Regions from separate parts of the Vibrio sp. 16 genome, predicted to be linked through region 1. Evidence: predicted binding sites of a transcription regulator. Region 1 holds the regulator's gene; each other region holds the start of a gene.
What was found. The regulator CRP, encoded in region 1, controls carbon source genes, mostly activating them, when cyclic AMP is high. The targets are predictions, from matches to a motif close to TGTGANNNNNNTCACA.
Positions count from the first base shown of each region.

Region 2: U9J37_RS15420 (NupC/NupG family nucleoside CNT transporter) is a predicted target of CRP. The motif match lies at 1,844-1,859, and genes of this name have one in related genera.
Region 3: cdd (cytidine deaminase) is a predicted target of CRP. The motif match lies at 8,132-8,147, and genes of this name have one in related genera.

Region 1 covers NZ_OY808997.1:2,768,355-2,782,770, reverse strand. Annotated here, with positions in the region: gene U9J37_RS12740 (ABC transporter ATP-binding protein) at 1-1,605, shown strand, start outside; gene U9J37_RS12735 (TIGR02444 family protein) at 1,602-2,081, shown strand; gene U9J37_RS12730 (hydrolase) at 2,091-3,068, shown strand; gene U9J37_RS12725 (YheU family protein) at 3,107-3,319, shown strand; gene U9J37_RS12720 (phosphoribulokinase) at 3,402-4,271, shown strand; gene crp (cAMP-activated global transcriptional regulator CRP) at 4,513-5,145, shown strand; gene U9J37_RS12710 (DUF1338 domain-containing protein) at 5,233-6,024, opposite strand; gene astD (succinylglutamate-semialdehyde dehydrogenase) at 6,211-7,668, opposite strand; gene astA (arginine N-succinyltransferase) at 7,703-8,722, opposite strand; gene U9J37_RS12695 (aspartate aminotransferase family protein) at 8,833-10,047, opposite strand; gene U9J37_RS12690 (aminodeoxychorismate/anthranilate synthase component II) at 10,417-10,995, opposite strand; gene U9J37_RS12685 (hypothetical protein) at 11,218-11,583, shown strand; gene U9J37_RS12680 (endonuclease I family protein) at 11,634-12,530, opposite strand; gene U9J37_RS12675 (ExeM/NucH family extracellular endonuclease) at 12,581-14,416, opposite strand, start outside.
Region 2 covers NZ_OY808998.1:268,944-272,303, reverse strand. Annotated here, with positions in the region: gene U9J37_RS15430 (carbonic anhydrase) at 273-992, shown strand; gene U9J37_RS15425 (hypothetical protein) at 1,024-1,467, opposite strand; gene U9J37_RS15420 (NupC/NupG family nucleoside CNT transporter) at 1,988-3,196, shown strand.
Region 3 covers NZ_OY808997.1:795,079-809,494, forward strand. Annotated here, with positions in the region: gene hutI (imidazolonepropionase) at 1-725, opposite strand, end outside; gene hutC (histidine utilization transcriptional repressor HutC) at 833-1,546, opposite strand; gene U9J37_RS03595 (sporulation protein) at 1,757-2,500, shown strand; gene U9J37_RS03600 (RelA/SpoT-related domain-containing protein) at 2,556-3,329, opposite strand; gene U9J37_RS03605 (thiopurine S-methyltransferase) at 3,644-4,291, shown strand; gene purT (formate-dependent phosphoribosylglycinamide formyltransferase) at 4,336-5,511, opposite strand; gene U9J37_RS03615 (cyclic di-GMP phosphodiesterase) at 5,881-7,086, shown strand; gene cdd (cytidine deaminase) at 7,136-8,023, opposite strand; gene U9J37_RS03625 (CidB/LrgB family autolysis modulator) at 8,279-8,956, opposite strand; gene U9J37_RS03630 (CidA/LrgA family protein) at 8,956-9,321, opposite strand; gene sbcB (exodeoxyribonuclease I) at 9,477-10,901, opposite strand; gene U9J37_RS03640 (TrmB family transcriptional regulator) at 11,046-11,840, opposite strand; gene U9J37_RS03645 (ROK family protein) at 11,893-12,789, opposite strand; gene U9J37_RS03650 (glycoside hydrolase family 13 protein) at 12,789-14,416, opposite strand, start outside.

The DNA of each region.
Region 1 (14,416 bases):
GGGACGCTAGTTGCCGAAATCCACGGCCAAATTGAAACCATCGGGGGGTACAGTATCCGCGCTCGTGCGGCGGAACTATTGGATGGTTTAGGCTTTAGCCAAGAGCAAATGAGTTGGAACTTAACTCAGTTCTCGGGGGGCTGGCGTATGCGCTTGAACCTAGCTCAAGCTCTGCTTTGCCGCTCAGATTTGTTGCTTCTTGATGAACCAACCAACCACTTGGACTTAGATGCCGTGATGTGGCTAGAACGCTGGCTACAAAACTACCCCGGTACACTCGTGCTTATCTCACACGACCGAGACTTTCTCGATCCTATTGTCGGTCGTGTCATTCACGTCGAGAATCAGTTACTGAACGAGTACACCGGCAACTACTCATCATTTGAAGAACAGCGCGCTCAGAAGCTTATCTTGCAACAAGCGCAATTTGAGAAGCAACAAAAGCAGATGTCGCACATGCAAAGCTACATCGACCGCTTCCGCTACAAAGCCTCGAAAGCTCGCCAAGCACAGAGCCGAATCAAAGCCTTAGAGAAAATGGAGAAGGTTCTGCCTGCGCAGCTCGATAACCCATTCAGCTTCCAATTTCGCGATCCAGATGCGCTGCCAAACCCTATCATCATGATGGATGAGGTATCAGCAGGCTATGGCGATAATCTTATCTTAGAAAAAATCCGCCTCAACCTCGTACCTGGCAGTCGCATTGGTCTACTTGGTCGCAATGGCGCAGGTAAATCAACGCTGATTAAGTTGCTTTCTCGTGAACTCAATCCTCAAGGGGGCGACTTAACCTATTCACAAGGCGTGAAGATTGGCTACTTTGCTCAGCATCAACTAGAAACGCTTCACCCAGAAGAAACACCGTTGCAGCACATGATGCAGATCGCGCCTGACAAGAATGAGCTCGAGCTGCGTAATTATCTCGGCAGTTTTGGCTTCCAAGGCGATAAAGCGCTAGAAAAAGTAGCGCCGTTTTCCGGTGGCGAGAAAGCACGTCTGGTGCTGGCATTAATCGTATGGCAAAAACCGAACTTGCTGCTGCTCGATGAACCAACGAACCACCTAGATTTGGATATGCGTCAAGCGCTAACTATGGCTCTGCAAACCTTTGAGGGGGCGATGGTGATTGTCTCGCACGACCGCTACCTACTGCGTGCGACCACCGATGATCTTTACCTGGTTCATGATCGCCAAGTTGCCCCATTTGATGGCGATTTGAACGACTACTACAAATGGCTAACAGAGCAACAAAAAGCGGAGCGACGTGAAGCCCAAGCTCAGCAACCAGAGAAAACGAGTGCGAACAGCGCGGCGGCCAAAAAAGACCAGAAACGCCGTGAAGCTGAATTTCGCAAGCAAACCGCGCCAATTCGCAAAAACCTGACAAAGTTAGAAGAAAAAATGGATAAGTTGGGTGAATCGTTAGCGGAAGCGGAAACGCAATTATCCGATAACTCACTTTATGAAGCCGAAAATAAAGCTAAACTTAATCAAGTACTCGCCATTCAAGCCAACAGCAAAGCCGAGCTTGAAGATGTTGAAATGGAATGGATGGCTCTCCAAGAAGAGCTAGAACAGATGGAGCAGGAGTTCAGTAGCCAATGAGTTCAGAGCACGCACAAATTTCTTTAACACTTGAGCGCTTGTGGCAATTTAGCTTGCAGTACTACAGTGTGCGAGAAGTAAAAGAGGCGTGCTTAGCTCTGCAAAATCAGTTTAAAGGTAACGTCAATTTATTACTGCTGCTCAAATGGCTCGACGAACAACAGGTCTGTTTTGGTGAGCAAGATTGGCATCGTGTTGAGGAGTGTCTCGGGCGCTCCGAAGCCCTACTCCTCAATTTCCGCGAGTTAAGGCGAAAGCTAAAAAGCCAAGTGCCAGACACTGTCTATCGAGAATCGCTTCAATTCGAACTGCAACTCGAAAAACAGCAGCAGTCTGATCTGGTTGATTGCATTAACAGTATTCAATTGGAAAAGAATCTCGGCGAGCCACTTACGCTTCGGTATTGCCGTCAACTTGGTGGCGAGCGCCTCTATTCAGCCTTCGCTGAGCCCATTGATAACATCGCCAACCTATAGAGACTGTTTATGACTCAGTTTGTCGCCGCCAAAGGGCTTTCCAATCCCCACCTTCAAACCCTAGCTCCGCGCTTAATTCGAAAAAAAGCGCTGTTTGAGCCTATCTGGCAAACACTTGATACCCCCGATGGTGACTTCCTTGACATCGCTTGGGGTGAAGATAACCAGACCACAGCGGCCAAAAGCAAACCGATTTTCGTTCTGTTCCACGGACTGGAAGGATGCTTCTACAGCCCTTACGCCAATGGCTTGATGGATGCGTTTAACAAACAAGGTTGGCTCTCCGTCATGATGCACTTTCGCGGCTGCAGCGGTAAGCCGAACAAGTTAGCGCGCGCTTATCACTCTGGTGAAGTCGAAGATGCCCGTTTCTTTTTGCAGTACCTCAATAGTCTATTTCCTTCTCAAAAGAAGGTTGCCGTTGGGATTTCACTTGGCGGAAATATGCTGGCGAACTACTTGGCTAAGTATAATCAAGACCCACTACTCGATGCCGCAACGATTGTCTCCGCGCCATTGGATCTCTCGGCCTGCTCGGAGCGAATTGAACAAGGCTTTTCTAAGCTCTACAAAAACTACTTACTCTCCTCTTTGAAAAAGAGCGCCTTGCAGAAGCACCACTTACTCAAGGGCGAGTTAGGGCTAACTTATCAATGCATCAAACGGGTGACGCGATTGTACGAGTTTGACGACTTAATCACCGCGCCGCTGCATGGATTTAAAGATGCCGAAGATTACTACCAGCGCTGTTCGGGCATCCACCGCCTGAAAGAGATCAAAGTCCCGACGCAAATCATTCATGCCAAAGACGACCCGTTTATGACTGATGCGGTGATCCCCAAGTATGTGCTGCCCGATAACATCGATTACCGGCTGTTTGATCAAGGCGGTCATGTCGGCTTTGTTACCGGCAGCGCCATCAAACCGCGGTTTTGGCTGGAAGAAGCCCTGCCCGCCTACTATGAAAGTCTCACCGATCCGGCATAATAGCGCCTCATCTGCGAACATAAAATCTAGAGGTATTTATGATTGTTCCTTGGCAAGACATTGCACCAGAGACATTAGAAAACTTGATTCGTGAGTTTGTCCTTAGGGAAGGAACCGACTACGGAGCGGTAGAGGTGTCACTGCAAAGCAAGATTGACCAAATTAAGAAACAGCTCGAGTCGGGTGATGCGGTCGTGGTTTTCTCCGAGTTACATGAAACCGTCGACATTCAACTCAAAAACAAATTTTAGAGAACTGCATACAATGACGGTTTACTAAAGCGTGCTATAGTGAACTCCGATTACAGGAACGTATTCAACGACAAGGTTTGTCATGTCAGCAAAACATCCAATTATTGCCGTTACCGGTTCTTCTGGCGCCGGTACTACCACTACTTCAGAAGCTTTCCGTAAGATGTTCAATATGATGAACGTCAAACCCGCATGGGTTGAAGGCGACAGCTTCCATCGCTTCACACGACCAGAAATGGATGTGGAGATCCGTAAGGCGCGCGAGCAAGGCCGCCATATTAGTTACTTTGGCCCACAAGCTAACGACTTTCCTGCGCTAGCAGAGTTCTTTCGTAAATATGGCCATGAAGGTACAGGGCAAGTTCGCCGCTACCTGCACACCTTTGACGAGGCAGTGCCATACAACCAAATGCCTGGCACCTTCACCCCTTGGCAAGACTTGCCAGAGAACTCCGACGTTCTTTTCTACGAAGGGTTGCATGGCGGCGTCGTCGATGGCGATGTTAACGTTGCCCAGCATGTGGACTTCTTGATTGGCATGGTTCCAATCGTGAACTTAGAGTGGATTCAAAAGTTTGTTCGAGACACACGCGATCGAGGTCACTCTCGTGAAGCGGTGATGGATTCGATTGTTCGTTCGATGGACGACTACCTCAACTACATCACCCCACAGTTTTCGCGCACCCACATTAACTTTCAACGAGTGCCGACCGTCGATACATCCAATCCTTTAAATGCAAAAGGCATCCCGAGCTTGGATGAGAGTTTCGTGGTCATTCGCTTGCGCGGAATTAAGAACGTCGATTTCCCATACTTACTGGCAATGATTGATGGTTCATTTATGTCGCGACATAACACCATAGTCGTGCCTGGTGGCAAGATGAGTTTTGCGATGGAATTGATCGTTCGTCCTATCCTTCAGCAACTCATCGAAACAGGAAAAATTGGCTAGAACTCACGGCTAGAACACGATTACTTTTCATACCGTGATCATGTGCACAGTTTTGCGTAGCAAAACCCAAGTAGGACCCGATTAAAATCAAGAAATCGTTTTCGAAAAAGGATACTATTTGTAACCGAAACACAAGTTGGCTTGCAGCATTTGTAAAGTGCTCTTATCCTAGTAAGCCTATTTAAGGCTTAGCTAAAACATGGAAAGCGGCAAGCGTACCCTGCAGAGGAAGTGAGATATTATGGTTCTAGGTAAACCTCAAACCGACCCAACATTAGAGTGGTTCCTTTCACACTGTCATATTCATAAGTACCCATCAAAAAGCACGCTAATTCACGCGGGCGAGAAAGCTGAGACGTTGTACTACATCGTTAAAGGTTCAGTTGCGGTTCTTATTAAAGACGAAGAAGGTAAGGAAATGATCCTTTCTTACCTAAACCAAGGTGACTTTATCGGTGAACTTGGTCTATTCGAAGAAGACCAAGAGCGTACCGCATGGGTTCGTGCTAAATCTCCTTGTGAAGTAGCAGAAATTTCATTCAAGAAGTTCCGTCAGCTAATTCAAGTAAACCCAGATATCCTAATGCGCCTTTCAGCGCAAATGGCAAGCCGCCTTCAAGTGACAAGCCAAAAAGTGGGCGACCTTGCGTTCTTAGACGTTACTGGCCGTATCGCGCAAACGCTACTAAACCTAGCGAAGCAACCAGATGCGATGACTCACCCAGACGGCATGCAAATCAAGATCACTCGTCAAGAAATCGGTCAAATCGTTGGCTGTTCTCGTGAGACAGTAGGTCGTATCTTGAAGATGCTAGAAGAGCAGAACCTAATCTCTGCTCACGGTAAGACAATCGTTGTTTACGGTACTCGTTAATCTCGATTAACTGCTGAATTTTAAAAGCCACCCATTGGGTGGCTTTTTGTTTATGAGCAATACAAACTAGGTAATCCCTGTTCTAACTTACCCATTGGTGCTTTCAAAAATCTTATCAGCAGACGCCGCAACAAACCCTGGATAGAGCTCGCCGTTGCTCATTGGATAACGCTTGGCAAACTCATAGAAACCACCCGGGATAATCTCTGTGCCTTCAGTAAATTGCACGGGGACTTTGTCTGCCATAGTGGATGACTGTTCGAGCAACACATCAGGAGATCCTTTCACCTCACCACCAAACTCATTGATGGTAAAGCCTGCATCACGCAGATGGTTGTTCACATCAACCACTTCGTTAAACGCATTTAACTGATTAACGCTCACAGTAAAGTGGTTTGCACCATAACCATGGGCAGCTAACCAAGAAGCGTATTCACTCTCTTTTGCCAACGTCTGGAAATCAGCGTAGCTAAGATCCCACAAACGTCCGCCATACAAAAACTCTGGGCTTTGCAATTGAGAGGCGTCTACCTGCTCAACCAGTTTAGCCACGATAGCCTGCAACTCGGCTGAACACTCATCGACTTTGAGTTCACTGATGAATACTTTCGGTTGCGTTGGATCTGGATGTTCAAAATGCTTGGCGACTAACTTTTTGCTCTCAAACACATAGTCACCACAAGGGGTGTAACCAGCATCAAGGAATGGTTGAGCCAGCGTCGCAATGCCTAACGGCTCAACATTGAAGGTGCGCAAAGCAATATGGTCGTTGATCAATGCTTCGTCTTCTTGCAGAAGTTGATGCACTTTTTCAGCAGAGGGACATAAGCGTTGAATATAGTCATTCCATAACGGTTGGAACAAAACATCTGGCGTCATAACGCCTCCTTGTATCGGGGTTGTTTACGTTAAAGAGAGCTTTATTAGTATTGTTTTTCGATATAAAAGAGGCCACCTAACCAAAATGTGTCCAGAAAATCTGATTAGGTAGCCTTCAACCTGTGACGTTTAAAGTGCCTTTCGGCTGAGAAAGGCAATAAGGGAAACCTTAGTGGTTTATTATGGTTATAGATCTAACCCTGGGCTTAACGTAGCAGGCAGCAATGTTTCGCTGCCTTCCATCGAAGCCATTGGGTAAGCACAATAGTCTGCGGCATAGTAAGCGCTTGGACGTAAATTACCCGATGCGCCTGGACCGCCAAATGGTGCATCACCACTCGCGCCAGTGAGCTGACGGTTGCGGTTTACGATACCCGCACGGATATGGTCAACAAAGTACTCCCACTCGCTGTCATCGGTAGACACTAGGCCAGCCGATAAGCCAAAGCGTGTGTCGTTAGCCAGTTCCACCGCTTTTTCCAAGCCTTGGTAGCGAACGACTTGCAGCAACGGGCCGAAGTACTCTTCATCTGGCAGCTCTGCAATCGCAGTGACATCAATGATACCCGGTGTAACAAATGCCGCCTCACCCGCTTTCGCCTCGATTAGACTCTCACCGCCAAGCTTTTGCAGATTCGCTTGCGCAGCAAGGATAAAGTCAGCGGCAGCTTTTGAAATTTGAGGCCCCATAAACGGAGCAGGCTCTGCAAATGGCTGGTCGACACGGATCTTGTTAGTCGCTTCCACCAGTTTGCTCACTAATAGGTCACCTTTATCACCTACAGGCACATACAAGCGACGCGCACAGGTACAACGCTGCCCTGCACTGATGAATGCCGACTGAATAATGGTATAAACCGTCGCATCAAGGTCACCATAGCTCTCAGAGATAACCATCGGGTTGTTGCCGCCCATCTCTAAAGCCAGCATCTTGCCAGGTTGTCCTGCAAACTGCTTGTGCAGAATGTGTCCGGTGTTTGCACTACCCGTGAATAGTACGCCATCAAGACCTTTCGAATCAGCGAGCGCTATTCCCGTCTCTTTGGCACCTTGAACTAGGTTAATCACGCCCTTTGGTAGACCAACTTGATCCCACAGTTTCATCGCAAACTCACCGGTTAGTGGCGTTTGCTCTGATGGTTTGAATACCACTGTGTTACCGGCCAAAAGGGCTGGCACGATGTGACCATTTGGCAAATGACCCGGGAAGTTATACGGACCAAATACCGCCATCACACCCAGTGGGCGATGACGTAGAACAATCTGGTTGCCTGCTGCTTCGCGCTGCGCTTCACCGGTGCGATCATGGTATGCGCGAATCGAAATAGCAATTTTACCGGCCATTGCTGCCGCTTCTGTACGCGTTTCCCAGATTGGCTTGCCCGTTTCTTTGGCAATGATTTCCGCAATCTGCTCGCTGTTCTCTTTCACTTTTTCGGCAAAGGCCAAAACAATCGCCTCGCGCTCTGCAAAGCTCATTTTCTTCCAACCGAGAAACGCACTGCGTGCCGCCGATACCGCTTGCTCGACTTGTTCAGGCGTTGCACTGTCGCCTTGCCAAATCACTTCGTTGTTGTACGGGCTTTGCGAACTCATCGGCTCGCCTTGTCCCGCAACCCATTCACCTGCAATCCAATGTGTCATAACTTCTTCCTTCAAATTCTTTATACATTCAGGCTTACTGAGCCAACATTCGAACGAATTCGCCTTCGCTTACTTTGAGTGCATCCGCTACCTCAGGAGAAAGAATCACGGATTCGGTCTCTCGGTCATAGGACGCTTTTGCCGCTGTCGCGCGGAAATTTTCAAAAGACGTATTAGAAATCAAGTAATCGTTCGCGCTTGAATGCTCCGCGATGGTCACTTTGGCTCGGAACGAGTGACGTACCGATTCAATATTACGCACATCACATTCAACCGTTGGGCCACCATCGAAAATATCGACGTAGTTACGGCAAGTGAAACCTTCCTTTTCAAGTAAGCGCAGCGCTGGGCGTGTGTTCTCGTGCACTTCACCAATTACCGCTTGTGCTTCTTTGCTCAGTAGGTTGATGTAGATGGGCAACTTAGGCATAAGGTCGGCAATAAAGCCTTTCTTACCGATACCTGTTAGGTAGTCAGCCATGGTGAAATCGATCGAGAAGAAATGCTCTTGCAGCCACTGCCAGAATGGCGAATTACCTTCTTCGTCAGACACACCACGCATCTCAGCAAAGACAGTTTTAGAGAAGCGATGTGGGTGTTCAGCCATCATCAAGAAACGACACTTCGACATCAAACGACCATTCAAACCGCCACGGAATGTTGGTCTTAGAAACAGCGTACAAATCTCACTACATCCGGTGTAGTTGTTACCAAATGTCAGTAACTTAACGACATTGTTAACGCCCAGCTTTGCTGAAGAATGAACAATCGTACTGATATGGTAAGAGTAAAAAGGCACATCCCAGCCAATTGAAGCTTCAATTCCGGTACAACCCGCTACTTCGCCAGTTTCACTATCAAAACCGACCATTAGGTAACCTTCATCACCGGGCTTAGTAACATCTGGCTTGGTAAAACTGTACTCTGAATGAGTAATTCGATTGGTTAACAATTGTTCGTTAACTGGTAGAGATGTAAATCCGTGACCCGATTCTACGGCGCAAGTGTGTAGTGCGTCGTAATCCGACATTGCGATAGGGCGAACAACTAGCATCGATACTCCCTCCTGATGCTCATACCAACACCACCAGCTATTTTGAAGAACAACTGGTGGTCTCGATAGTCGAGCTAAGCATGATGACTTAGCTCAGTTAGATGTTTTAATTATTGTGTTAGCGACGCTAATGCTTTATCCAGGCGTGCTAATCCTTCTTCGATTTCTTCTTTACTAATGACAAGTGACGGCGTGAAACGCACTACGTTTGCACCCGCAACTAGTACCATTAATCCTTCTTTACCTGCTGCGACCAAAACATCGCGAGCACGGCCCTGCCACTCATCATTAAGTGCAGCACCGAGTAATAACCCTTTGCCACGAACCTCGGCAAAAACTTGGTATTTATCATTCAACTTCGCCAAGCCATCACGGAACAGCGCTTCACGCTCAGCAACGCCAGAAAGAGTTTCTGGGTTGCTCACGACGTCAACCACCGCTTCTGCCACAGCACACGCCAGAGGGTTACCGCCGTAAGTCGAACCGTGAGTACCCACTTTTAGGTGCTTAGATAGCTCTGTAGTCGTTAGCATTGCGCCAATAGGGAAACCACCGCCTAAAGATTTCGCAGTGCTTAGAATGTCAGGCGTCACACCCAGACCTTGGTAAGCATAAAAATGACCAGTACGACCGTTACCGGTTTGAACTTCATCAAAAATCAGCAGTGCATTGTGTTTGTCACACAGTTCACGAACAGTTTGAACAAATTCGTCTGTTGGAGAGATGATGCCGCCTTCACCTTGAAGCGGTTCCATCATGATGGCACACGTGCGATCTGAGATATGCTCACGTAGCGCTTCAACATCATTGTATGGTAGGTGCGTCACGTCACCTGGCTTAGGACCAAAGCCATCAGAGTATGCAGCTTGACCGCCGACAGTGACCGTAAAGAAGGTACGGCCGTGGAAACCTTGTGTAAACGCGATGATTTCAGATTTCTCTGGACCAAACTTATCAGCAGCGTAACGACGCGCCAGCTTAAGAGCAGCTTCGTTCGCTTCAGCGCCCGAGTTAGCAAAGAACACTTTTTCTGCAAAGCTCACGCCGGTCAGCTTTTTCGCTAGACGCAGCGCTGGCTCGTTAGTCATCACGTTACTGAGGTGCCACAACTTTTGGCCTTGCTCTGTTAATGCATTCACCATTGCTGGATGACAATGACCTAGACAGCTCACGGCGATACCACCAGCAAAGTCGATGTACTCTTTACCTTGCTGATCCCAAACGCGAGCACCCTCGCCTTTCACTGGAATCATTTCCATTGGGTTATAACAAGGTACCATTACCTCATCAAACAAACCGCGTTCTACATTATTTTCTACAGTCATTGCACATTCCCTCTCGATACCGCATGCATAGCGAATATGTTGTCCTTACTTCCATTCAATGAAATAAGATATTGTTTTGCTTTTAAGCAATTACGGCATTGTATTTACAAACAATTAACCTTTTCAATAGTGATTTATGCTTTTTATCCACACTGAAAAAGCCGAATTCCCATCATGTGTGAGTATTTATGCACGATGCTACTCGTTTTATGAAGCAATATATTCTTATAACAAAGATAAGCTCTGATTAAGCATAGGCATAGCAAGGGCTGAAAGGTAACAATGACATAGGCTGCGAATAGTTTTTCACAGAATATTCGCCGCTTTAATTATGAAAGAAATGTTAAGAAAGGTGATCCCAGTCAGGGTTTATCGCTTCAGAAAGTTGGCGAGCAGTTCATGTCCCTGCTCCGTTTTGATCGATTCTGGATGAAACTGGACCGCATCTATCGGTAAGGTCTTATGTTGATAGCCCATAATCTCATCCATAGAACCATCTTCAAACTCAGTCCAAGCAGTTAACTCAAAACAGTCGGGTAGAGTGCCATTTTTCACCACCAACGAGTGGTATCGGGTCACGGTGAGTGGATTGTTCAAACCAGTAAATACACTTCGTCCATTGTGTCGAATAGGCGAGGTTTTACCGTGCATCACTTGCCGAGCGCGCACCACTTCACCACCAAAAACTTGCGCGATGGCTTGATGCCCTAAGCAAACTCCCAGAATGGGTAATTGCCCCGCGAAATGTTCTATCGCTTGCAACGAGATACCCGCCTCATTAGGGGTACACGGCCCAGGCGAGATAACCAAGTGCGAAGGCGCTAACGCTTCAATACCGGCAATATCAATTTCATCATTACGTACCACTTGCACATCAGCCCCCAACTCACAGAAGTACTGATAGAGGTTGTAAGTAAACGAGTCGTAATTATCGATAATCAACAGCATGGCAGAAACAAGCACTAAGTATTTCGAAGTTAGGAGCGGTATTGTGCAATAAGAAGATAGAAAGGCAAGTAATAATCGATCGGGCAATATGTTCTTAAACTTGCTCCAGATAACGATAATTAAAATAAATACAAACAAGCATTAGATACACACCGCAAATCTATCATATGATTGAGCTGCTAATAAAAGCAGATACACAACAAATAGTTACAGAGAAATATAATGAAATTTAATGCAATCGTCGCAAGCCTAGTGGCTTCGCTCGCACTGGTTGGTTGTCAATCAACGTCAGATGTTCCAACACCAACAGCAGATAAACAAACCATTGAAGAAGCTCGCACTGCACTCGCAGGTGTTGATGATTTGACTGTCGATGAGTCTGGCGTTATCTCTTTAGTGCAGACACTGCCATCGAGATACCAGTGGAATGCGACAGCAATTAAGAAAATTGGTCGTGAAGTCTCCTGCGATAACCTGCGCTACTTCGTAGACAAAGGTATGGTGGTGAACATTCACTTTAAAGGCCCTAAAGGTCGCTATGATCACTTTGACCAACAGCGATGCCTAGAAGAAGACCAATACCTATAAAAAAAGAGCCAACGTTTGTTGGCTCTTTTAAAATCTAACTATAAAGATCGCTACTGAACACAATCTTTAGCAAAGATGCTATCTGCCCAATGTGGATTATCGACAAATGGATTTCGGTTACCTTGAATGTTTTGAATCTTGGTATTTCTCTCAAATTCAAAATCATCGACGCCGTCCAGTTTGTTCCACTCAAGCAAAATACAAACATTACCCAAAGCTGTACCGTTGTCAGTCACTGAAGAGACAAGCTCTAAATCAGGGTTAGACGCATCACTATTGTCTTTTCCTTCATAGCGCGTTGCCATGTAGAACATCATACGTGCAACATCACCTTTTACCTCATCACGTGGTTCAAATGAGTCGCCATCTCTTCTGTTACCTGGCGCTTCTGTTAACTCGGTGCCCCCTTCATCAAACTCTAGGTTTCCTCGCGCCCCATTAACGCTTTCATCCGTCGGTCTTAAATGATGGATGTCCGTGTATGCCGCCGCGCGCTTATCGTTAAAGCCTCCATTTGACTTAGGATAGGTGTGTTCACGGTTCCAGTTGTCTTGACCTAAACTGCCTTGACCCGATTTTTGTCCTTTCTCTTGTGAGCGCCCGGTGTACATCAAGATCACGTTGCTACTGTTGTTCGGATCTTCATCGGTAATATCCAGAGCATCCCAAACGTCAAAGCTGCTTGAAGAGTAAGGCAACTGAGTAATCCCTGTGGATATAATCGCATTGAGCGCCGCTTTCAGTTCTGGCCCGCTTTTACCAATGGCACTATCGTAATAGCCATTAGGGTTATGGATCTCTCCTGGCGGTACGGGTGGCTCAACGATGTCAGTCTGGCAAGTGATTGACGGAATCCCTCCAACCACATGAGGATCATGCGCTTGTTCATAAGCGGCAGAGGCACCAAAGGTGCTCATCATTAATAAAGTGAATAGTGTTTTTCTCATGACTTTGATTCGGGGGGAGAAATCCCCCCTCTCCTAATTATGGTAACCAATTACGCTTTGAACTTGCGACGCAAGAATCCCAGACCAAATAAAGCGAGTAGTCCAACGCCCCCAGTACTACCAGCATCTTCACTATCATCTCTTGTTGCTTCTACGACATTGATACGATCAGACTGAATCACTTCACCAGCGATTGTTGTTCTAACACTGTATTCCCCGAGTTCTAACCCTTCGGAGAAGCTCACTTCAGTCCAGCCTAGTGCAATCTCATATGCGTCCAGGCTATCTTTGGCAACTCTCGAAGACGTCGCTACATAAGTTGAAATGGCGTCACTAATTGAAACCGAAACTTCATCACCCACTTTTAGATGGGTGCCATTTGCTTGGGTCAAATCAACAAAGTATTTAAAGCTCTTACCCACTGAAGGCGCAGGTATTCTAGGCTCATTGATCGGCTCAAAGGGCAGTTTTACGGGCGTTCCAGGAACAATAGGTTGGTCTGGGTCTATAGGATAAATAGGATCGATTGGCTCTAAAGGTTTACCATCAAAAGCAATAGAAATGACAACTGGGTCATGAACCGCGGCGCGATAAACGTCTTGGTACTGTTGGCCCAAACTATGATCATACGCCAATACACTTGCTTCACCAGCGTTGATATTCCACTGCTTCGCATCAACCACCAAAGACTTCAAACCCGGTGAGGTTAGAATGTAGTCGAAACTCCCTTGTCCATCACGATTGACGGTGTTGTAGCCCTTCGAATCGAGAATAGCCAACACATTTTCATAACCATAAAAGGTATCGATGACCTTTCCATTTTCGCCATGAAGCGGGTCATCGTCTATGAGGGTAAAAGACGCGGCTTTGATTTCATGAGTTTCAGGAACGTCATCACGATTGGTCAAGACCGATATTGGGTCTTCATTTAGGTAAGCATTGAAACTACCCAAAATGACTTTTTCACCCGATACGTCTTGTAACTGCTGACCTAGATAATCAGCGGCCGATACTCGTAATTCTGCGCATTGGCCTTGTTTAGCATTGCTACTGTTTTCAAGGCAACTCTGTTGTCTATCAACAAAATCACTTACTGCTACAGTTAACGTTTCATCGCGATCTTTAAAATTAAAGGTTGCAATAAGACTGGCGGCTTGTGCAGCAAGCTTTTCAGAAGAAACTTGCTTAGGCATTTCAACCACTTTTAAGGACTCAAGCCCTACTTTGCTGGCTTTAAAAATCAAATAATTGGCCGATGTCAGTTCACCGAACTGCTCAAGCCCTTGCGCACTGGCAATGTGGTAATGATTCGCTTCATCTAGGTTTTTGTTGAGCTCGCTGACTAACTGACCGATAGCTGAAGAGGTAGACAAACCATTGTTCTCAACTTCCATTAAGCCAACGACATCGGCATCTAAGGCGATCAAAGCACTAACCAATTTTGATGTCTGAACTTCAAACTGCGCTGTATCAACGGTCGTTTCAATCAACATTCCATCATTGGCTAAGTTGGCTTCGCCACCAAAGGGGCTATTTAAGTAGCCACCCGTATTAAAGGTCGCCAGTTTAATATCCCCACTCTTGAGACTAGGTTTATCCTGACGACTGTTCCCATTAGCCACAAACGTTCCATTGTGAGCAGGCTCGGTCACATAAAGACGATAGTCTGAGTACGAGTAACCCAAGACGCCTTGCAACTGATTCGCACGGTCTCCTACGCGAATATAGTCATCCGTGGAACCATTTTGGTCAGCATCACTCTTAGCAAAATCTGGGTACCAAGCAGGTGCACCACTCGTGTCTTTGTCAAACGATTCCACAACGACTCGGAAGTCTTCATTACAATCTGCAGCTTTAGCCGCATCATCTGATGCCGGGAAAAAACT
Region 2 (3,360 bases), on a different replicon from region 1:
GTACCTCTTGGCAATATGCTTAAATATTAGCGCATATTGCTCATTTTTCAACTGGTTCTGTTTGCTAAAGCAAAGTAGCAATGAAATGTTTCCAAGAAGATTGACGCGTAATCAATCCTGTAGCACAGATAAATCCGTTGATAATCAAATTAATTTCAGCGAGTTAGCATCTGGCTCCAAAGTAAACTGCAAACATAGATTACTGACTACTTTTCTGGCCTCTGCCCGTTTTATGATGCGTGACTCACTGTTGGCAAATAAAAGGAACAAGTATGAAAAGGACACTACTCGCACTAGGGCTTTGCACCGCATTTATGAGCAACGCAAACGCAGCGCAATGGGGTTACGAAGGGCAACATGGTCCATCACACTGGGGAGAATTTGCGTCCGAGTGTGCAAACGGGGTAAACCAAAGCCCGATTAATATAGAGTCAGCAACAGAGGCCAAACTGGAAAAACTGTCGTTTGACTATCAGGGGCAGGTTGTATCGCTACTTAATAATAGTCATACGTTGCAAACCCAACTTGAAGGGATTAACACTTTAGCGATAGATGGAAAGTCGTTTACGCTTAAGCAATTTCATTTTCACACCCCATCTGAAAATCACGTAGACGGCAAAGAGTACCCATTGGAAGCGCATTTTGTGCATGCAGATAAAGCCGGTCATTTGGCGGTCGTTGCCGTCTTTTTCGAACTGGGGGAAGACAATAGTGAGCTCGCGAAGTTGCTTGATAATATCCCAGAGAAAGGCGCTGACTCACCGATAGATGTTCCCTTTAATGCGAGCGCTTTGTTAAGCGATACCAATGATTACTATCGCTTTAGTGGTTCGTTGACCACTCCGCCGTGTTCCGAGGGCGTAAGATGGCTAGTGTTGAAAACACCTCAGACGGTCTCTGCTAAGCAAGCTGCGTTATTCAATAAGATTATGGGTAACAACAATCGCCCGCTGCAAAAGCTCAATGCCCGACTCATCACTCAAACTCAATAAAAAGAACGCCAGCGCAATACTGGCGTTTTACTTATTTCTGAGCAATTTGCGCGTATTGGCGCAGTAAGTCTGTAAGAGTCGTGACCCACTCAAGGGCGCTGTTCGGGCTCTGTTTAAGAATCACCTCAGCGTGGTTGCAATGTGTTTCTAAAGGAATGGCGCGATCTAACTGGAACGAAGAAGCATAAAAGTGCCAAAGGAGCAGTCTTTGCATACGAAGCGTGTTTTGCTCTTTGTTTTCTGATTCACTGAACAGTTCAGGCAGTTGACTCAGTGCGATGGCGCTCATTCGTAACATGGCATCAAAGCGCGCTTCCATCAGTTTATCTTCTGACTCCGTTTCTTCTGCGTCAAACGTAAACAGCTCCGTCATTGAGTCTTCAGGAATCAAGCGCTGTATCAAGCGCATACTCAGTTCTTCCAGCTCTTCTCGCGGTAATTGCGAGAGCGAGGCGTATGTGTAATCTCGTTCCATAATGGCTCACTGTTGTGTTTTTCCCGCATTGTAATGAGCATGCAGCACAGTGCAAGTATCGATATAAAAAAGCCCCACGTTGAAGTGGGGCAAAATTTGTTGTGTTTGTCTAAGCCGCTGACGTTGTTAGGAAATAGATTATGTTCACTAGTACGTTAGTTGACACATCTATAAAACTAGATGGCGAAATGATATTTGCCCAAATTTATTTTGAAATGATAACGATTACATAGTAAGCGTTGTGATCTTGCTCCAGAAAATAAATGCAATTAAGTGCGTATTCCCTTTGTCTTCCCTTGCTGGAATTTTCTCAAATCTTCGAAATAGTCGGTGTAATCGTTTACAGAATGAACGCTTGAACGTTTGCGTTAAAAAATGTGATGAATATCTCATATCCTTCGCTATACTTTCCGCCCGGTTAAGAGCGAGTGCTCTGCCAATACAAGCCGTCACACGGAAAGGTGAATGACCCCACGGACCGGACCAGCTACCTATTGAATGCTTGTAGAGGTGATCTTTAATGAATGTTTTATTCGGTTTAATCGGTGTTGTCGTTCTATTGTTGTGCGCAGTACTGCTGTCTGAGAGTCGTAAATCGATCAATTGGAAAACAGTGTCTCGTGCACTTATGCTCCAGGTTGGATTTGCTGCTCTTGTTTTGTATTTCCCATGGGGACAAGCGGCACTCACCAGTTTGAGTAGTGGTGTTTCTAGTCTTTTGGGGTTTGCTGATGAAGGTATCAGCTTCCTATTTGGTGATTTGGCCAATACTGGATTTATCTTCGCTGTTCGTGTCCTTCCTATTATTATATTCTTCAGTGCTCTAATCTCCGCTCTCTACTATCTTGGCATTATGCAAAAAGTCATCGAGTTTATTGGTGGCGGTATCCAAAAGTTTTTGGGTACAAGTAAAGCTGAATCACTGGTTGCAACCGGCAACATTTTCCTTTCTCAAGGCGAGTCGCCACTTCTTGTTCGTCCATTCCTATCTCGTATGACTCGTTCTGAACTGTTTGCTGTTATGGCTGGTGGCATGGCTTCGGTAGCGGGCTCTGTTTTGGGTGGTTATGCCGGTCTTGGCGTTGAGCTCAAATACCTTATCGCCGCGAGTTTCATGGCTGCTCCGGGTAGTTTGATGATGGCGAAAATCATCGTTCCTGAGCGCGATACACCAATCAATCAATCTGATATTGAGATGGATAAAGCGCAAGAGAGCAATGTTATTGATGCACTTGCAAGCGGCGCAATGAACGGTATGAAAGTAGCGGTTGCGGTGGGTACCATGCTAATCGCATTCGTGAGTGTTATCGCGATGGTCAACACTGGCTTAGAAAGCCTTGGTGAAGCTGCTGGATTTAGCGGTATTACCCTACAAGCGTTATTTGGTTACTTGTTCTCGCCTTTGGCATGGGTGATTGGTGTTCCTTCAAATGAAGTGTTGATGGCAGGCTCTTACATTGGTCAAAAGATTGTGATGAACGAGTTTGTGGCATTCATTGACTTTGTCCAGCATAAAGCGACCTTGTCTGAACATACTCAAGTCATCATTACTTTTGCGCTGTGTGGATTTGCAAACATTGGTTCGATTGCAATCCAACTTGGCTCGATTGGCGTGATTGCTCCTGAGCGTCGTGCTGAAGTTGCAAACCTCGGTATCAAAGCTGTACTTGCGGGTACGTTAGCCAACCTAATGAGTGCGTGTTTAGCGGGTATTTTTATTCTTCTTTGAGTATCAGTTAGATTACTGAGATGAGGAGCGGCTAGCACGACCCACCCTAGATGTTGAGAAGCAAATCAAGGTGAGAACACTTTTCGCTAAAGCAATTGAAAGTATGTAGCAACTATAGCGAATTAAGAGCTGCTTATAGGTTTGCGCGCTTTAAAATTGCCGTG
Region 3 (14,416 bases), 1.1 Mb from region 1:
TTAACGCGGAGACCATACTCTTTAGCGGCAACGAATACTCGCTCTGTTTGCGCTAAATCGAAGCCTATCGACTCACAAAACACATCAACGCTGGTGGCGAGTTGCTCTTCTGCTACAAGCGGAATGATCTCTCGACACACGAAGTCAATGTAGTCATCTGGTTTGCCTGCAAACTCTGGAGGAAGAGCGTGAGCGGCTAATAGGGTCGTGGTCACGCGCACTTTACGATGTTCTTGCAATGCTTTAGCAGCACGCAACATCTTGATTTCATCATGCAGCGTTAAGCCGTAGCCAGATTTTACTTCGACCGACGTCACACCGCTGCGTAGCAAACCGTCTAGCCGAGGCAACGCTAGTTCAATTAACGCCTCTTCGCTGGCTTCGCGAGTTGCACGTACTGTCGAGAGGATCCCGCCACCCTGTTTAGCAATCTCCTGATAAGGCACACCTTTCAAACGCATCTCGAATTCGTTGGCACGGTTGCCCGCGTAGACGAGGTGAGTGTGGCAGTCAATAAAGCCGGGAGTCACCAGTTGTCCTTGGCAATCATAGCTTTCCGACTCGGCGGTCTCTACGTTATCTCCAATCTCGGCGATGATTCCTTGTCGAATAGCAATATTTGTTGGCTCGCTAATCTCATAACCACAATCACCAGGCACCATAGACACGAGTCTGGCGTTAGTAAGCACCAAATCAAATGACGGAGATCGTTGCTGTTCGAACATACTGCATATTCCATTAATTAAATGTATATACAAATACTCGTTCAGGATAGTCAATTGATCAAGTGAGATGTTGCGAAAATGTGATCGATGAAAAAGTATGAAATGCTCTAAGAGAGCAGAACTTTAGAACTTAATTTGTAGCGAGTGCCGGGGTGGTAGAGCAATGCGGAGCTCACAAGCTTGTCTTGACTCCACGTACGTCGGTTAAGCAAAAGGCAGGGTTCATTTGATCCTAACTTTAACGCAGAGCGAACGTGGTCGTCGGCGACAATCGCTTCAACGGTATGCTCGATAGCACTGAGTGGGCAGTTTTGCGATAAGTATTGATTGGGTGTGACTTCGGTAAAGTCTTGCTCGAGATACCCTGGAGCGTAAGCAGCATTGACCCAACGTAGTTCATATTGAATGGGAGATTTATCTTCAAAGTGAATGATTTCACTGTAAAAAACAGCCGTCCCTAACATAACGCCGAGTTTAGTCGCGATGGTTTCGTCAGCTTGGAGCACGGTTTGAGTCACCACTTTGCTTGAGTAGGATTTACCCCTATGAGCGACTTCTTCTGCAATATTTCGGATATCGAGCAAAGGTGATTCCGCTTTATCTTCGTTGCTACAGACAAACGTACCTAGGCGAGGTCTGCGCTGTAACTTTCCTTCAGCTACGAGATCCCGAATTGCTTTATTTACCGTCATCCGACTGACATTAAACTGTTTGGTCAATTCGATTTCAGTGGTAATTCGGTGCCCGATTGGCCACTGACCAGACTCAATTTTATCGTTAATGTACTTTTTGATTTGAAGATAAAGCGGGGAGTTACTCATTGGATGACATCGCTGTATACTTATTGACTATACAAATGGTTATACATTTGAATTGATATTGCAAGTCGCACTGCTAAAGCCTTGATGGTAATCCTCATTAAAAAGTGAGAAAGCCTATGTGTTTTCAGGAAAATAGTCGATAAAGGGCTTGCTTAGTTGTAGCTGTCCACGTTAAATCAATGCAAACAACGACAATCATAAGGAAAGAAGATGTTTGGTAAGTTGAAAGCATCCTTGGGTATCGGAGCTGCAAAAGTCGATACCGTTTTAGAAAGTATGTCAGTATTTCAAGGTGAAACCCTTAAAGGGACAGTTCACATTCAAGGTGGTGACGTCGAGCAGCAAATTGATGCCATCAATTTAAAGCTGTGTACGGAAGTAAAAGTGGAAAGTGATGATAGTGTGAGCTACCAAGACTTCATCATCGGCAAGCTGCAAGCCGTTCAGCCTTTCACCATTCAGCCTGGTGAAAACAAGCAAGTTCCATTTGAATTGAAATTAGATGATGAGACGCCAATTACGGCGCTTAATGCATTAAAAAATCAGTGTCACGTCTGGGTAGAAACCACGCTTGATATCGATTTTGCGATTGACCCGAAAGATCGTGATTTTGTTGAAGTGAAACCACTCCCTGTGGCAGCGAAAGTGATTGGCTTGATTGAGCAAGCCGGCTTTTCGATGGTAAAAGCAGACGTTGAAAAAGGGCACTTACGTGGTAGTAATTTCTCTTCGAAGTCTGGCTGCTACCAAGAGATTGAGTTTCGAAACAATGGCTTCATCAATAAGAAAGAGATCGAACTGTCGTTTATTTTAGATGGTCGTGTCATGCACTGTTTAGCAGAGGTCGACCGCTCACTCAGCATGAGAGGCGATCAGTATGTCTCTTTCACACTGGCGTTAGATGCGAGTGACGCTGAAATCAGTTCGGCAGTGAATCGAGTGCTCTCAGTCTAATTGAGCACTAAACAATACATTAAGAGCCCTCATTTGAGGGCTCTTTTGATAATGACTATGCAGCGCTGAGGTGTGTGGTGAGGTATGGTTGCCAAGCATGTTGATAAAGCGCTTTAGATTGACTGCGCATCGATTTGATTTGTGCGACCTCAAACTCGCTAAACTCACGGCGCTCTGATGCCGCTTTACGTTCTATTTTCTGAATTTTCTCGTACAGATCATGCTCTGGACCGCTTTTCACATCGGCAATGGCTTTCAAATGGACCTGAACTTCCGCAATCAGCTTAGTTTTTGGAAGCTGAACCAGAAGATTCAAATCACGATAACCCGATGCCGCTGGATTTTTGAAGCGGTTTTTCACCTTAACAATGGTGGTTTCGCGATTAAGTACCTCGTACGCAGACATCAGGCTTTCAATGTCGTCTGCAACGATGGTCGCGCGAGCTAAATCGGTAATGCGTTCAGTTTGGCCGTCTAGCTCATAGGCGATCTTTTCTTTTGCACGTTCAGCGGATTTTACGCCTGCGAAATAAGCGTCTGTGGATGTGAGTAGTGCAGTACTTTTACAGATGGTTTCAAGTTCAGCTTGAGCTTGGTGTGCTTTGCTATAAAGGATATCGAAGTCTGAGTAGGGTTGAAGTGGTGTAGAAGCGATCGGTTTAATACCGTAAAGGCCGCTTAAATTATGCTTGAATGCTTTTGAACAGACTTCATTTTGATTCGCTGGACGGTTTTCCTCACTGCCAGGTGCTGGTGGTACAGCAGCAAAAGCAGGCGCTCGGCTGAGCATTAAAAGCATTAGGGCCGTGGTACGTAGGAAAAGGCTCATTCACTCTCCTTAGAGTCGTTGCTTAGGAAAAAGGTGTCGAAAAAGGTTTCAATCACTAAGCTTGACGATTCTACATTTCATATCTTGGGGCTAAAGCTCCGATTCCAATAGCGATTTTTGCTTCTCTATCCAATCTTTGAACTCTGTCCCATTTCTTTGGAGTGAACAATTTGGATTAAGTTCATCACCAAGATGTAACCAAGTATAAAGGGCGTAGCTGAACCTAATCTGAACGTAAATTTGAGATTCGGATTGTCAATAGATAGGGCTTTCGCTAGGCTAAGCGCAAGTGAAGTCAGTGACAGAGAATAACAATGAAAGACCCAGAATTTTGGCATTCTAAGTGGGCGGCCAATCAAATTGGATTCCACCTAGAAGATGTTAACCCGCTGCTTATCGAGTATTGGAAGCATACAAACCCAACGCATGACTCGAAAGTGTTTGTTCCCTTGTGTGGTAAGTCGGAAGATCTTGTTTGGCTAGCGACAAAACACGCCGACGTACAAGGTGTTGAGCTAAGCAATATTGCGGTACGCGCTTTTTTTGCTGAACACTTCTATACACCAATGGTGATGCCAGTTAATGGTCAACACGAGCTGTTTCAGTTTGATGAGCTCTCGATCTATGTGGGAGATTTTTTCACGGCGCCGATTCAGCCGGTTGATATCGTTTATGATCGCGCCTCTCTTGTCGCGTTGCCACAAGAAATGCGTGGCGAGTACGCTGAGCGCATTAAATCATTGTTAAACCCAGGTGGAAGAATGCTGTTGGTGACACTTGAGTACGAGCAATCTCTGATGGCGGGGCCTCCGTTTTCGGTACCGGAGCAAGAAGTAAGAAGCTTGTATGAAGGCTACAAAATTACAGAGCTACATCGTAATGATGAGGCGGACATGCCACCGAAACTTTCAAAAATTGAAGGGGCACGAATGATCGAAGTGGTGTATTTGATAGAGTCTTAAATGAAAAGAGCGTTTGGGAAACCAAACGCTCTTTTCGATCGCGATTAGTAAATCACTTTTACTTGTGCAGCGCTAGTGACGGCATCTTCGATGGCTTGCTCAATGGAGTCACGACGAGTAATTGCGACACCTAAGCGGCGGCGTCCATCAATATCTGGCTTACCAAAAAGGCGAACTTGGGTTTGAGGTGCGGCGAGTGCTTGCTCTAAACCTTCGAAACGAATGTTTTGTGATGTACCTTGGCCAAGAACCACCGCTGATGCCGCTGGGCCAAATTGTGTAATGCCAGCAATTGGCATACCTGTAAAGGCGCGCACATGCAGCGCGAATTCAGAGCTGTCTTGCGACATCAAGGTGACGAGACCTGTGTCGTGTGGACGAGGGGAGACTTCATTGAAAATAACGGTGTCACCCTTGATGAAAAGTTCTACACCAAAAATGCCATAGCCGCCCAATGCGTTGACCACTTTTCCTGCGGCGTCTTGAGCGGCGGCCAGAGCTGCATCTGACATTGCTTGTGGCTGCCACGATTCGCGGTAGTCACCATCTTCTTGGCGGTGACCAATCGGAGCGCAGAAGTGCACACCGTCAACCGCGCGTACAGTAAGTAGCGTAATTTCATAATCGAAATCGATAAAGCCTTCAACGATTACGCGCCCAGCCCCCGTGCGACCACCTTCTTGAGCGTAATCCCACGCTTTTTGGACATCATCAGCAGACTTAATCACACTTTGCCCTTTACCTGATGAGCTCATTACAGGTTTGCACACGCATGGAATACCCACGGCTTCGATGGCGGCAGTAAAGTCTTGGTAGTTGTCAGCAAAGCGGTAAGGAGAGGTTGTCAGATCCAGTTCCTCTGCGGCTAAACGGCGGATTCCTTCACGGTTCATGGTCAGTTTCGTCGCGTTCGCAGTTGGGACAACATTAAGTCCTTTCGCTTCAAGCTCGACTAACTTATCGGTTGCGATAGCTTCGATTTCAGGCACAACGAAATCCGGCTGTTCTTTTTCGATGATCGCCTCGAGAGCCTCTCCATCAAGCATATCCAAGGTGTAGCTGCGATGAGCGACTTGCATCGCCGGTGCATTTTCGTAGCGATCACAGGCAATCACTTCAAGCCCGAGGCGTTGGCACTCGATTGCGACCTCTTTTCCAAGTTCACCAGACCCAAGCAGTAGAACGCGTGTTGCGTTTTGACGTGTAGCCGTACCAAACATAGATAACCCTTATTATTCAGAGGAGAATGAAATTGTAGGCGATCATACGTATCCCGAACCAAAAAGCAAACGTTTGCTTTGACTGCGAATAAGATAATGGGTGCATGTACTGTAAATTGGCTTTAAAATGCCGCGCAATAGTATGATTTGTAACTAATAATTACTTAATATTATTGATTGTCTTGTAGTTTATGTCGATTGAGATGAGGAAATTGTTTCGATTACGATTATAATGATATCAATATAGAAGCCGTGTGAATCATAAGTCAACAGAGCGCCAACTCACTGAAATTTCGTCGAAATCTTGTTTCAAGTTTTCCCCAGACGTAAAGGTGATAAAAACAAATGCTCGGGATATAAAAAGAACAGATGCAGTACGACCCAAAACAATCCATCAAGATACCGATTGATACGCTGACGGTGGGCATGTTTGTTACCGCCATTGAAGACAGTAAACGCGTCAACCTTGCTAATGCAGGGCGAGTACCTACTCAACAAGCAATTCGTCAATTGGTGAAAAATGGCGTTAAGTATGCTTGGGTAGATCAAAGTCTGTCGGTAAAGGGCAGTGTATTTAAACCAGTAAGCGATCAGCCAGAGGTGGAGCCAGAAGGTGCGCCCCCCGCACCGACAAAACGTAAGAAAATGAGCCGCTTTTCCCAACAGAAAAAAGCCTCAAAGATTATCCGCGAAGCGAAAGGTTTAGCGCAAAAAATTCTTAATCAGACGTTTGAAGGCAAGTCTATTCATGTAGATGAGCTAGATGGCTGGGCGGATGATTTGATTGAGTCCGTGCTGATCGATTCTGATGCGCTTCACTGCGTTTCTGCGTTAAGAAGTAAAGATGAGTACTTACTGGAACACTCGGTCAACGTTGCGACCTTATTGGTCTCATTTGGTAAGCATCTAAACTTGCCCAAAGAGACGTTAAAACAGATGGCGATCGGTGGCATTATCCATGATGTTGGCAAAATCAAAGTCGACGACAAAGTGCTCCATAAACCCGCACGCTTAACGCCAGAAGAGTTTGAGCATATGAAGCTGCATCAGGTCTATGCGGGTGAAATCATCAGTACCGTTACTGGGCTGAGTGATATTGCTCGTGACGTATGCTTGATGCACCACGAGAAATTGGATGGGACAGGGTACCCGGGAGGTTTGACTGCTGAGCAGATGCCAACTCATGGGCGTATGAGCTGTATTGTTGATATATATGACGCTCTAACCGCGGATCGCTGTTACAAAAAGGGGATGAGCTCCGCAGAGGCGTTTAAGATTTTGCTTAGCCTTACACCATTTCACCTAGACCGAGACTTGGTCTATAAATTCATCAACTGTATTGGTGTATACCCAGTTGGTGCTTTGGTTGAACTGAGTGATGGTCGGGTCGGCATTGTATGGACTTCCAATGCGGCGGAACCACTGAAACCTGAGGTCAAGTGTTTCTACTCTCGAAAGTACAAGCGTTTCATTGATGTGTCATACGTTGATGTAAAACACAGTAAAGTAACCATCGAACGAGCGATTGCCCCTAGCAGCTTAGAAGTGGATCCGACACCGTTCTTTGACGTTTAGGTAAGTGGCAAAGTGAAACAAAAGGCGCTCATTGAGCGCCTTTTGTATTTTATATCGCTAAGTAGGCGACCGGAATATCGGGATTGATTGCTTCCAGTGTTGCCTGTGTATCCGCAAGGTGACTGATGGTACCGTCGGCCATTTCCGCCAGTGCTGCAGACTCTATATTTTGTAAAGATTTACCATCTAGAAGTAGCTGAATCATCGCCACTTGCAGTGGTGGTAAGCTTGGGTTAAACGCCGCATTTTCAGCGTATGCACCTAAGTAAACTTCACCGCTATCGAGTTTAAGACACACGCCACTTAAGTTCTTAGTGTAAGGGGCGTGGCTGCGGTTAAGTGCCTCGACGGCTTTGTTAACCATTTCATCGGTTTCATTCGTATGCTTGCCATGGTCAACGCTAGACATGAGTCCAGACTCGATACCAAGATCGGAAGGACCAAACGACTCCGGTAGATACTCTTGCAAGGTCATTTCATCACGCTGTGGTAGCTGCACCACTAACTTATCTGCGGTGGTCAATTCATTCATAAACTGACGACAGTGGCCACAAGGGCTAAAGTTAATCGTAATGTCTGAAATACCTTGTTCCCCTTTCATCCATGCGTGGCTAATGGCTGACTGCTCTGCGTGAACGGTTTGGCCGAGTTGTGCGCCGAGGATTTCGACGTTCGCGCCAAAGTATAAGCGTCCTGACAAACCGCGTACGATCGCGCCTACATAAAAATTTGAGATAGGAGCATAGGAATAAGCGGCAGCAAAAGGAAGCAGCGCGACGCGAAGTTCGTCATCTTCTAGCCCTGAAATGGACAGAAGCTCTGAAAATTGCTGAGGGGAAAGCGTTGCGTCAAAGTCATCAGCTAACAGAATGGGTGATAGGTATTCTGCGATTTGGCTTGGCGCATCAGATAGCGCTTTTTCAATGCGGCTTCTCATGGTGAATCCTTGTGTATACGTTAATTGATATCTTTGGCACGGGCGTCTTTACAGTACAGACATGCCTTGATACTGGTATTTCATTTTATGCGAAGAGTAAAACATTACTGAGATTTAAATCACATTAATCTGTGTAACGAATTTATTGTTTACATAATTAGAGTGAGGTCACACATGGTATCGATTACATAAGGGAGAGAAGTGAGGTCGGTCGAGCTGCGACTGAACAGCTCGACCAAACGTCGCAAAAGTGAGTTAGGCAGCAAGCCAAACGGCAAATGCGAAGAAAGAAGGGGCAAGGATAGACGTAATCACACCACAAACCACTAAGGCGAGAGAGCTAAATGCAGCGTCTTGACCATCTTTTTCAGCGCAGGTTGCGGTACCCAGCGCGTGGGATACCGTTCCCATGGTAAGTCCTTTGGCAATAGGGTGAGTAATGTTAAGCAAGTTGTAGACAGGGTACGCCACAATCGCTCCAAACAGACCGACGATTAGAACTAAGATCGCGGCAATTGCAGGCTCTCCGCCGAGGTGGCTAGAGACTTCCATCGCGATAGGCGTGGTGACGGATTTACCAAGTAGGCTTGCTATCAGTGTAATGTCGGCTTGCATGTAGACGGCAATCATACTGGCAGTGAGCATCGACATCACGCTACCTACACCACAGGCAAGCATAATGATTCGCCAGTTTGCTCGGATCTGCGGCAATTGCTCATACAGAGGGTAAGCCAGTGCGACGACAGCGGGTTGAAGCAGATAGTTGATCCACTGGTTGTCAGCATAATATGTCTCAAACGGAACCTTCAGATACGTCAGAAGTGGAATGAGTACAGCTAAGCTGATCAAAAGCGGGTTCATAAATGGGCTTTTGATTTTTTGACACAACCAGCGAGAAGCGAAAAAGACAACAAGGGTAACGAGTAGCCACATTACTTTTGTCCTCCTTTTAGCATTCGATCAAGCATAAGGCCAAGCAATACAAGAACAATGAATGTCCCACCTACCGCGCTGGCGAGAATAGGCAGCGCATTAGCGAGTAACATATCGAAATGCTCCATCAACCCAACACTGATGGGTACAAACAGCAGCACCATATAGCGAATAAATAAACTTGCGCTTGGGCGTACCCAGTCGACGGGAACAAGTCCACTTGCAAGCAATCCAAAAAGAATCAGCATGCCGATGATGCTGCCAGGAATCGAAATACCGAGAAGATGTTGAATGTTGATGCCCGCGATGAGGCAGAGGAAAATCAGCCCCATTGACACAACGTATTTCAGCACTGTTTTTGCCATAAGTTGTTATCGTCCGAAATTATCATGCGTTGCAAAAACGCAACGTAAAAAACCAACACGGTGTAAACCCATGTTGGTTGGGTGTCAGTGCCTCATGACTGGTAATTATTGTGTATGTGGCTGAGGCATCTGTTAGGGTGCAGGCGTTCTGGTATCTAAGATACTAGCTTTTGTACGTATTGATAAACGGATTTTAAAATAGCTAGCTTCTTTTCATCACTTTCATGTTCGTGAACTAAGTTTTCCAAATTGAGCATATAGTCTTCAATACGACTTTCGAAGTAGTCTCGGCAATGATTTGCCCAGCGTTGCTGTTCTGACTCATCTAAAGTGGCAGGGAAGTTGCGTGCGCGGTAGCGGAATAGCAGCGGTGCAATACGGTCATCATTAAACGAGATATCAAGCGCCGCTAAGTTATTTGGATCGGTTTGGCGAATAATGTCCATCGAGGCTTTATCCGCCGGAGAAAAGAATCCGTCATAAAGCATGCTATCGACATCGTTATCTTTCGCGTATTCCCGGTCGATGCTGTATAAGCCAATCAGCTTTTCGCGTATTTCAGGGGTTTGACGCAGACGAGCCAAGTTCTCAAGGCATTGTTCTCGGTTGATACCAATATTCGCGGCGTTTTCTGCGGTTAAGGTTTTCGCAGGTGCAAGTATCGGACACTTATTAAGGTGGACCAGTTTTACCGGGACCGGAAGTTCATCGTCTGCCAGCTCCGAGTGTTTGGTGTACAGGCGCTCATTGAGCTGCTCAACATCCAAATCGAACAGGGGTTGTGGGTCTTTGGCCAAATCGACCATGATCACCGCATTTTGGTTGGTTGGATGCCAAGCCACAGGAACCATCCAACTGGTGTAATTACACTCTCGACCCAACATGCCCGAGACATGCATTAATGGCGTCATGTTAACAATATCAATCAGATCGTTGAGCTTGCGTTTGTGGCGCATGCTGAGGAAATAATCAAACAGCTTAGGTTGCGCAGCTTTGATCTTCTTCGCCATTTCAATAGTAGCAATCACGTCGGCCATCGCATCGTGGGCATTTTCGTGTTCAATCCCGTTGGCTTTAGACAGGTGCTCTAGCTTAAAGCTGATAAACCCTTCGTCATTTTCTGGCCACTCAACGCCTTCTGGGCGTAGTGCATAACAAGCGCGCATCACGTCGAGAAGATCCCAGCGAGAGTTGCCGTTTTGCCAGCTCCAAGCGTAGGGGTCGATAAAGTTGCGATAACACGTATAGCGAGTCACTTCATCGTCGAATCGAATGCTGTTGTAACCCAGGTTAATGGTGTTTGGAGTAGCGAGCTGCTCATGGATCTTGGCGATGAACTCTGGCTCAGACAATCCTTTGGCAACAGCAGTTTGAGGAGTGATACCGGTGATTAATGCCGCTTCTGGTGCGGGTAAGTAATCTGTCGGTGGTTGACAATAGATAACCAGAGGCTCACCAATGATGTTGAAATCCATATCGGTACGCACACCTGCAAATTGGCAAGGACGATCCTTTGCAGGGCTGGTTCCCCACGTTTCATAGTCGAAAAAGAAAAACGTAGGTTGATGCTCATGTTGCATTATCTATTTACCAAGTGGTTGAAAATCACTTGAGTATTAGACCACTGCGACGCGAGCAAGGCAACGTTATCGAAGAAATCAGAGCGGTTCTGGCGAGGGTTTAATCAGAGCAAGAGGAGGGTGAGCATGTCACCCTCATGATTGTTAGTGTTTGGCGAGATCGTCCATCACCATCGAGTTGTGTTGTTCGTGAATGGTATTGACGCGGATGCGCTTCTCAGGTTCCAGCTTTTCATATTCCGTGAGGTAGATGTCACTGTGGATGTGCTCAGCGATCATTTTCACCATCAAGCGGTTGTTGGCATAAAGGCCCAAGGTTTCGTCACGGTGAGAAAACATCAGTGCTAGCTTCATATCCGCCACACACATAAAGCGGTGAGAAGGGTACTCGATTTCTTCGTTGTCAGAGCGAGAATACATTTCGATTTTCTTGTGCGGACTCGCTACTTTATTGAATGAGAAAACAATCACGCGCACGCCACGTTCAATGGCATCACAAAGCTCTTGTGCAAACAGATTTAAGTTAAAGTCAGTATTGAGGTAAATCTCCAAGTTGGCTTGGTTGATCACTTCTTTGGCTTTTTGCAGCACATTTTCATAGCCGGTGACGTTGTACACAAACTGCTTTTCTTCTTGCAGCATCATCTTCGACAGTTCGGTTTTAAGAATATTGATATTCTCGACGGTCTTTTTCTCAATTTGATTGAAGATCAGTTCTGGCGATTTGGCTTCGTACTCTTTGGTATCACCGTCTGAAAGGAAGATGTAGCCGTTGGCATAGAGGTTATCGATCGATGAATAAACTGAAGAGCGAGACAAAGAGATGTCTTTAGCGATTTTGTATCCGCTTGCACGGCCGTTTTTGAGTAGGTTGATGTACACAAGCGCGTCGGTTTTAGAAAAGCCGAAATCCATCAGTTTGGTCACTAGATCTGACACAGGTTGTCCTCTGAAGCTGTTCAATTTATTTACCTACTTTAGATTATCATTGTCATCGTGCGGAGAGAAAACGATTGTTGTAATTTTTTTCCGAGAAGAGTGCCGCACCCTGAGCAAAAGCAAAGGCATCACTGGATAAGGTGATCGAGTCGGGGAGCAAAGAGACGTCGATGTATCGACTCAGCGCCACGAGTAAATCGTCATTGATACGGCCGTGGCAAACCACGTCGCCAGACAGCAGAAGAGTCTCGGGCATTAATTCGTTTATTGGCTTGGCCAAACTGCGAGCCAGTTGATCGATAAAGGTACGATACACCCTTGTATCGGTTGGGACCGCGTTGGCGACGCCAGCAAAGATCACCGCAAGCGGTTTGTCTTGCAAGACGATTTGGTGATACTGCCTTTCAATTCCGCCGACCGACAAAAATTGCTCGATACAGTGTTCACTGCTGCACCGACATACCGGCGTTAAGCCATCGACGAGCCAGTCAAAACCAGGAAGCTCAGAGTGTGCCCACGTCTCACACAGACGGCTTGGGCGTAGTTTGCCGTTCTCAAACAACGCCAAACCACAACTGTCGCCGAGCGAAACGCTTAACAAACGCTGGTGGTGTGCAGACACATGCATCGCAGCCGCTTGCGAGTGGCTGACAAGCTGGCAATCGATCGTGAATGTTTGGCTCAGGGCACTCGCGAGTTGCTCTGGGGACGGTTGATGGAGGCTATTCGTAGCCGTGAAGTATTCAGAGCAACTTAGTGTCAGCGCTTTGAGTTCACCAAATTGAATTCGGCTTTTATTGACCAAGCGCTTTAAGGTGTCGAGAAGCGAAGCTGAGTTTGACGAGAGGGGCTCTCGGGCTCGGAGTCGCTCGTGGCCTGCAGCGTCACTGGTGTATGTGTGAATGGATTGGGAATCCAAAGAGATTCCCAAATGAATGGCGCCTTGCATTAGCGAGACACTTGTTCCATGACATAACCATAGGCGTTAAGCTCGTACGGTTTTCCACTACATACGACGGTTTTCGCTTGGTCACTGTTATTGAGAATAAAGCGCCACTCACCACGCTGATAGGCGATGCAGTGATCATCATCTACATCAAGCCAATCGAGGTAAGGGAGATTGAACGCCGCTGAGCTTTTACGCAGCGAAATGAGATCCTGAATAAACTGCTTAAATTCAAGATCTTGCTCTGACTCGTCCCAAATCATGCATTTGCGGTTATCTTCACTTCCCATACCGCGATTACCATCAATGCCTACCTCTCCACCGTAGTAGATACAAGGCGCACCAACTTGGGTGAACATAAAGAGGTAAGCCAGTTTCGCTTTGCGTTTGTCACCACCACACAGCGAGATGATTCGGGTAGTATCGTGGCTATCGAGCAAATTAAACATCGCTTCATTAACATTGCGCGGGTAGGCTATGTAAGATGTCGTGACCGCGTTCTTAAACTCCGACTTATTCAAGCTGGCGATGGCAAAATAATCGGTGATTGCCTGAGTTAATGGATAGTTCATCAATGAATCATATTGATCACCGCGCAGCCAAGGCATCCCTTCATGCCAAATTTCACCAAGGATATAGCAGTCTGGATTGGCTTGCTTCACTACCTTGCGGAACTCTCGCCAGAAGCTGTGATCGACTTCGTTGGCAACGTCTAAGCGCCATCCATCAATACCAAATTCTTCAACCCAATGCTTGGCAACATCGAGTAAATAAGCGCGACACTCTTCATTCTCTGTATTGAGTTTTGGCATCTCCGCAACGTTGGCGAAAGTTTCGTAGTTCAGGTTCCAAAAGTCCCATTCCTCTCTTGGCGTGTCTGGGTAAACAGGGAACTGGTTGATCCAAAACCAATCTGCGTATTGAGAGTCTTTACCTTTCTCAACCACATCAAGCCATAGCGGTGATTGATCGCCAATGTGATTAAACACCGCATCAAGCATCACCTTCATTCCGCGTTTATGTGCTTCGTTAACCAATGCTTTAAACGCTTCGTTGCCACCAAAATGCGGGTCAACATTGTAGTAGTCCACCGTGTCATATTTGTGGTTGGCATTGGCGGTGAAAATAGGGCAAAGGTAAAGTCCGTTGACGCCTAGGTCTTGAAGGTAATCGAGCTTATCGATCACGCCCCATAAATCGCCGCCCATAAAGCTGTCGCTGGTGGGTTGGCTGCCCCATGGTAATACGTTGCTCGGGGAAATTTCTGGGCGTCCATTGGCGAAACGCTCAGGGAAAATCTGGTACCAAACCGTCTCTTTAACCCACTTAGGCGTGGTTAATACATCGCGAGGGTTAATAAACGGAAAGCAGAAAAAGTTGCTTAAGTTACTCAGTTCCACTTCTGCTTGAGTATCCTGAGCGATGTCGACAATGCGCTTTTCACCAAACAGCAGTTTTTCACCCCCTTTACCGTAAAGGATAAAGCCGTAACGTGTGCGCTTTTTCGGCGGGGTAAATTCGGCGAACCAGTGGTCGTGATGCTCTGATTGGCCTTCAAAACTCATTTCCACTTCATTACCACCGACCCAACCGTGGGCGTCACTGCCACCTAGGTTACCGCCATCTAAGC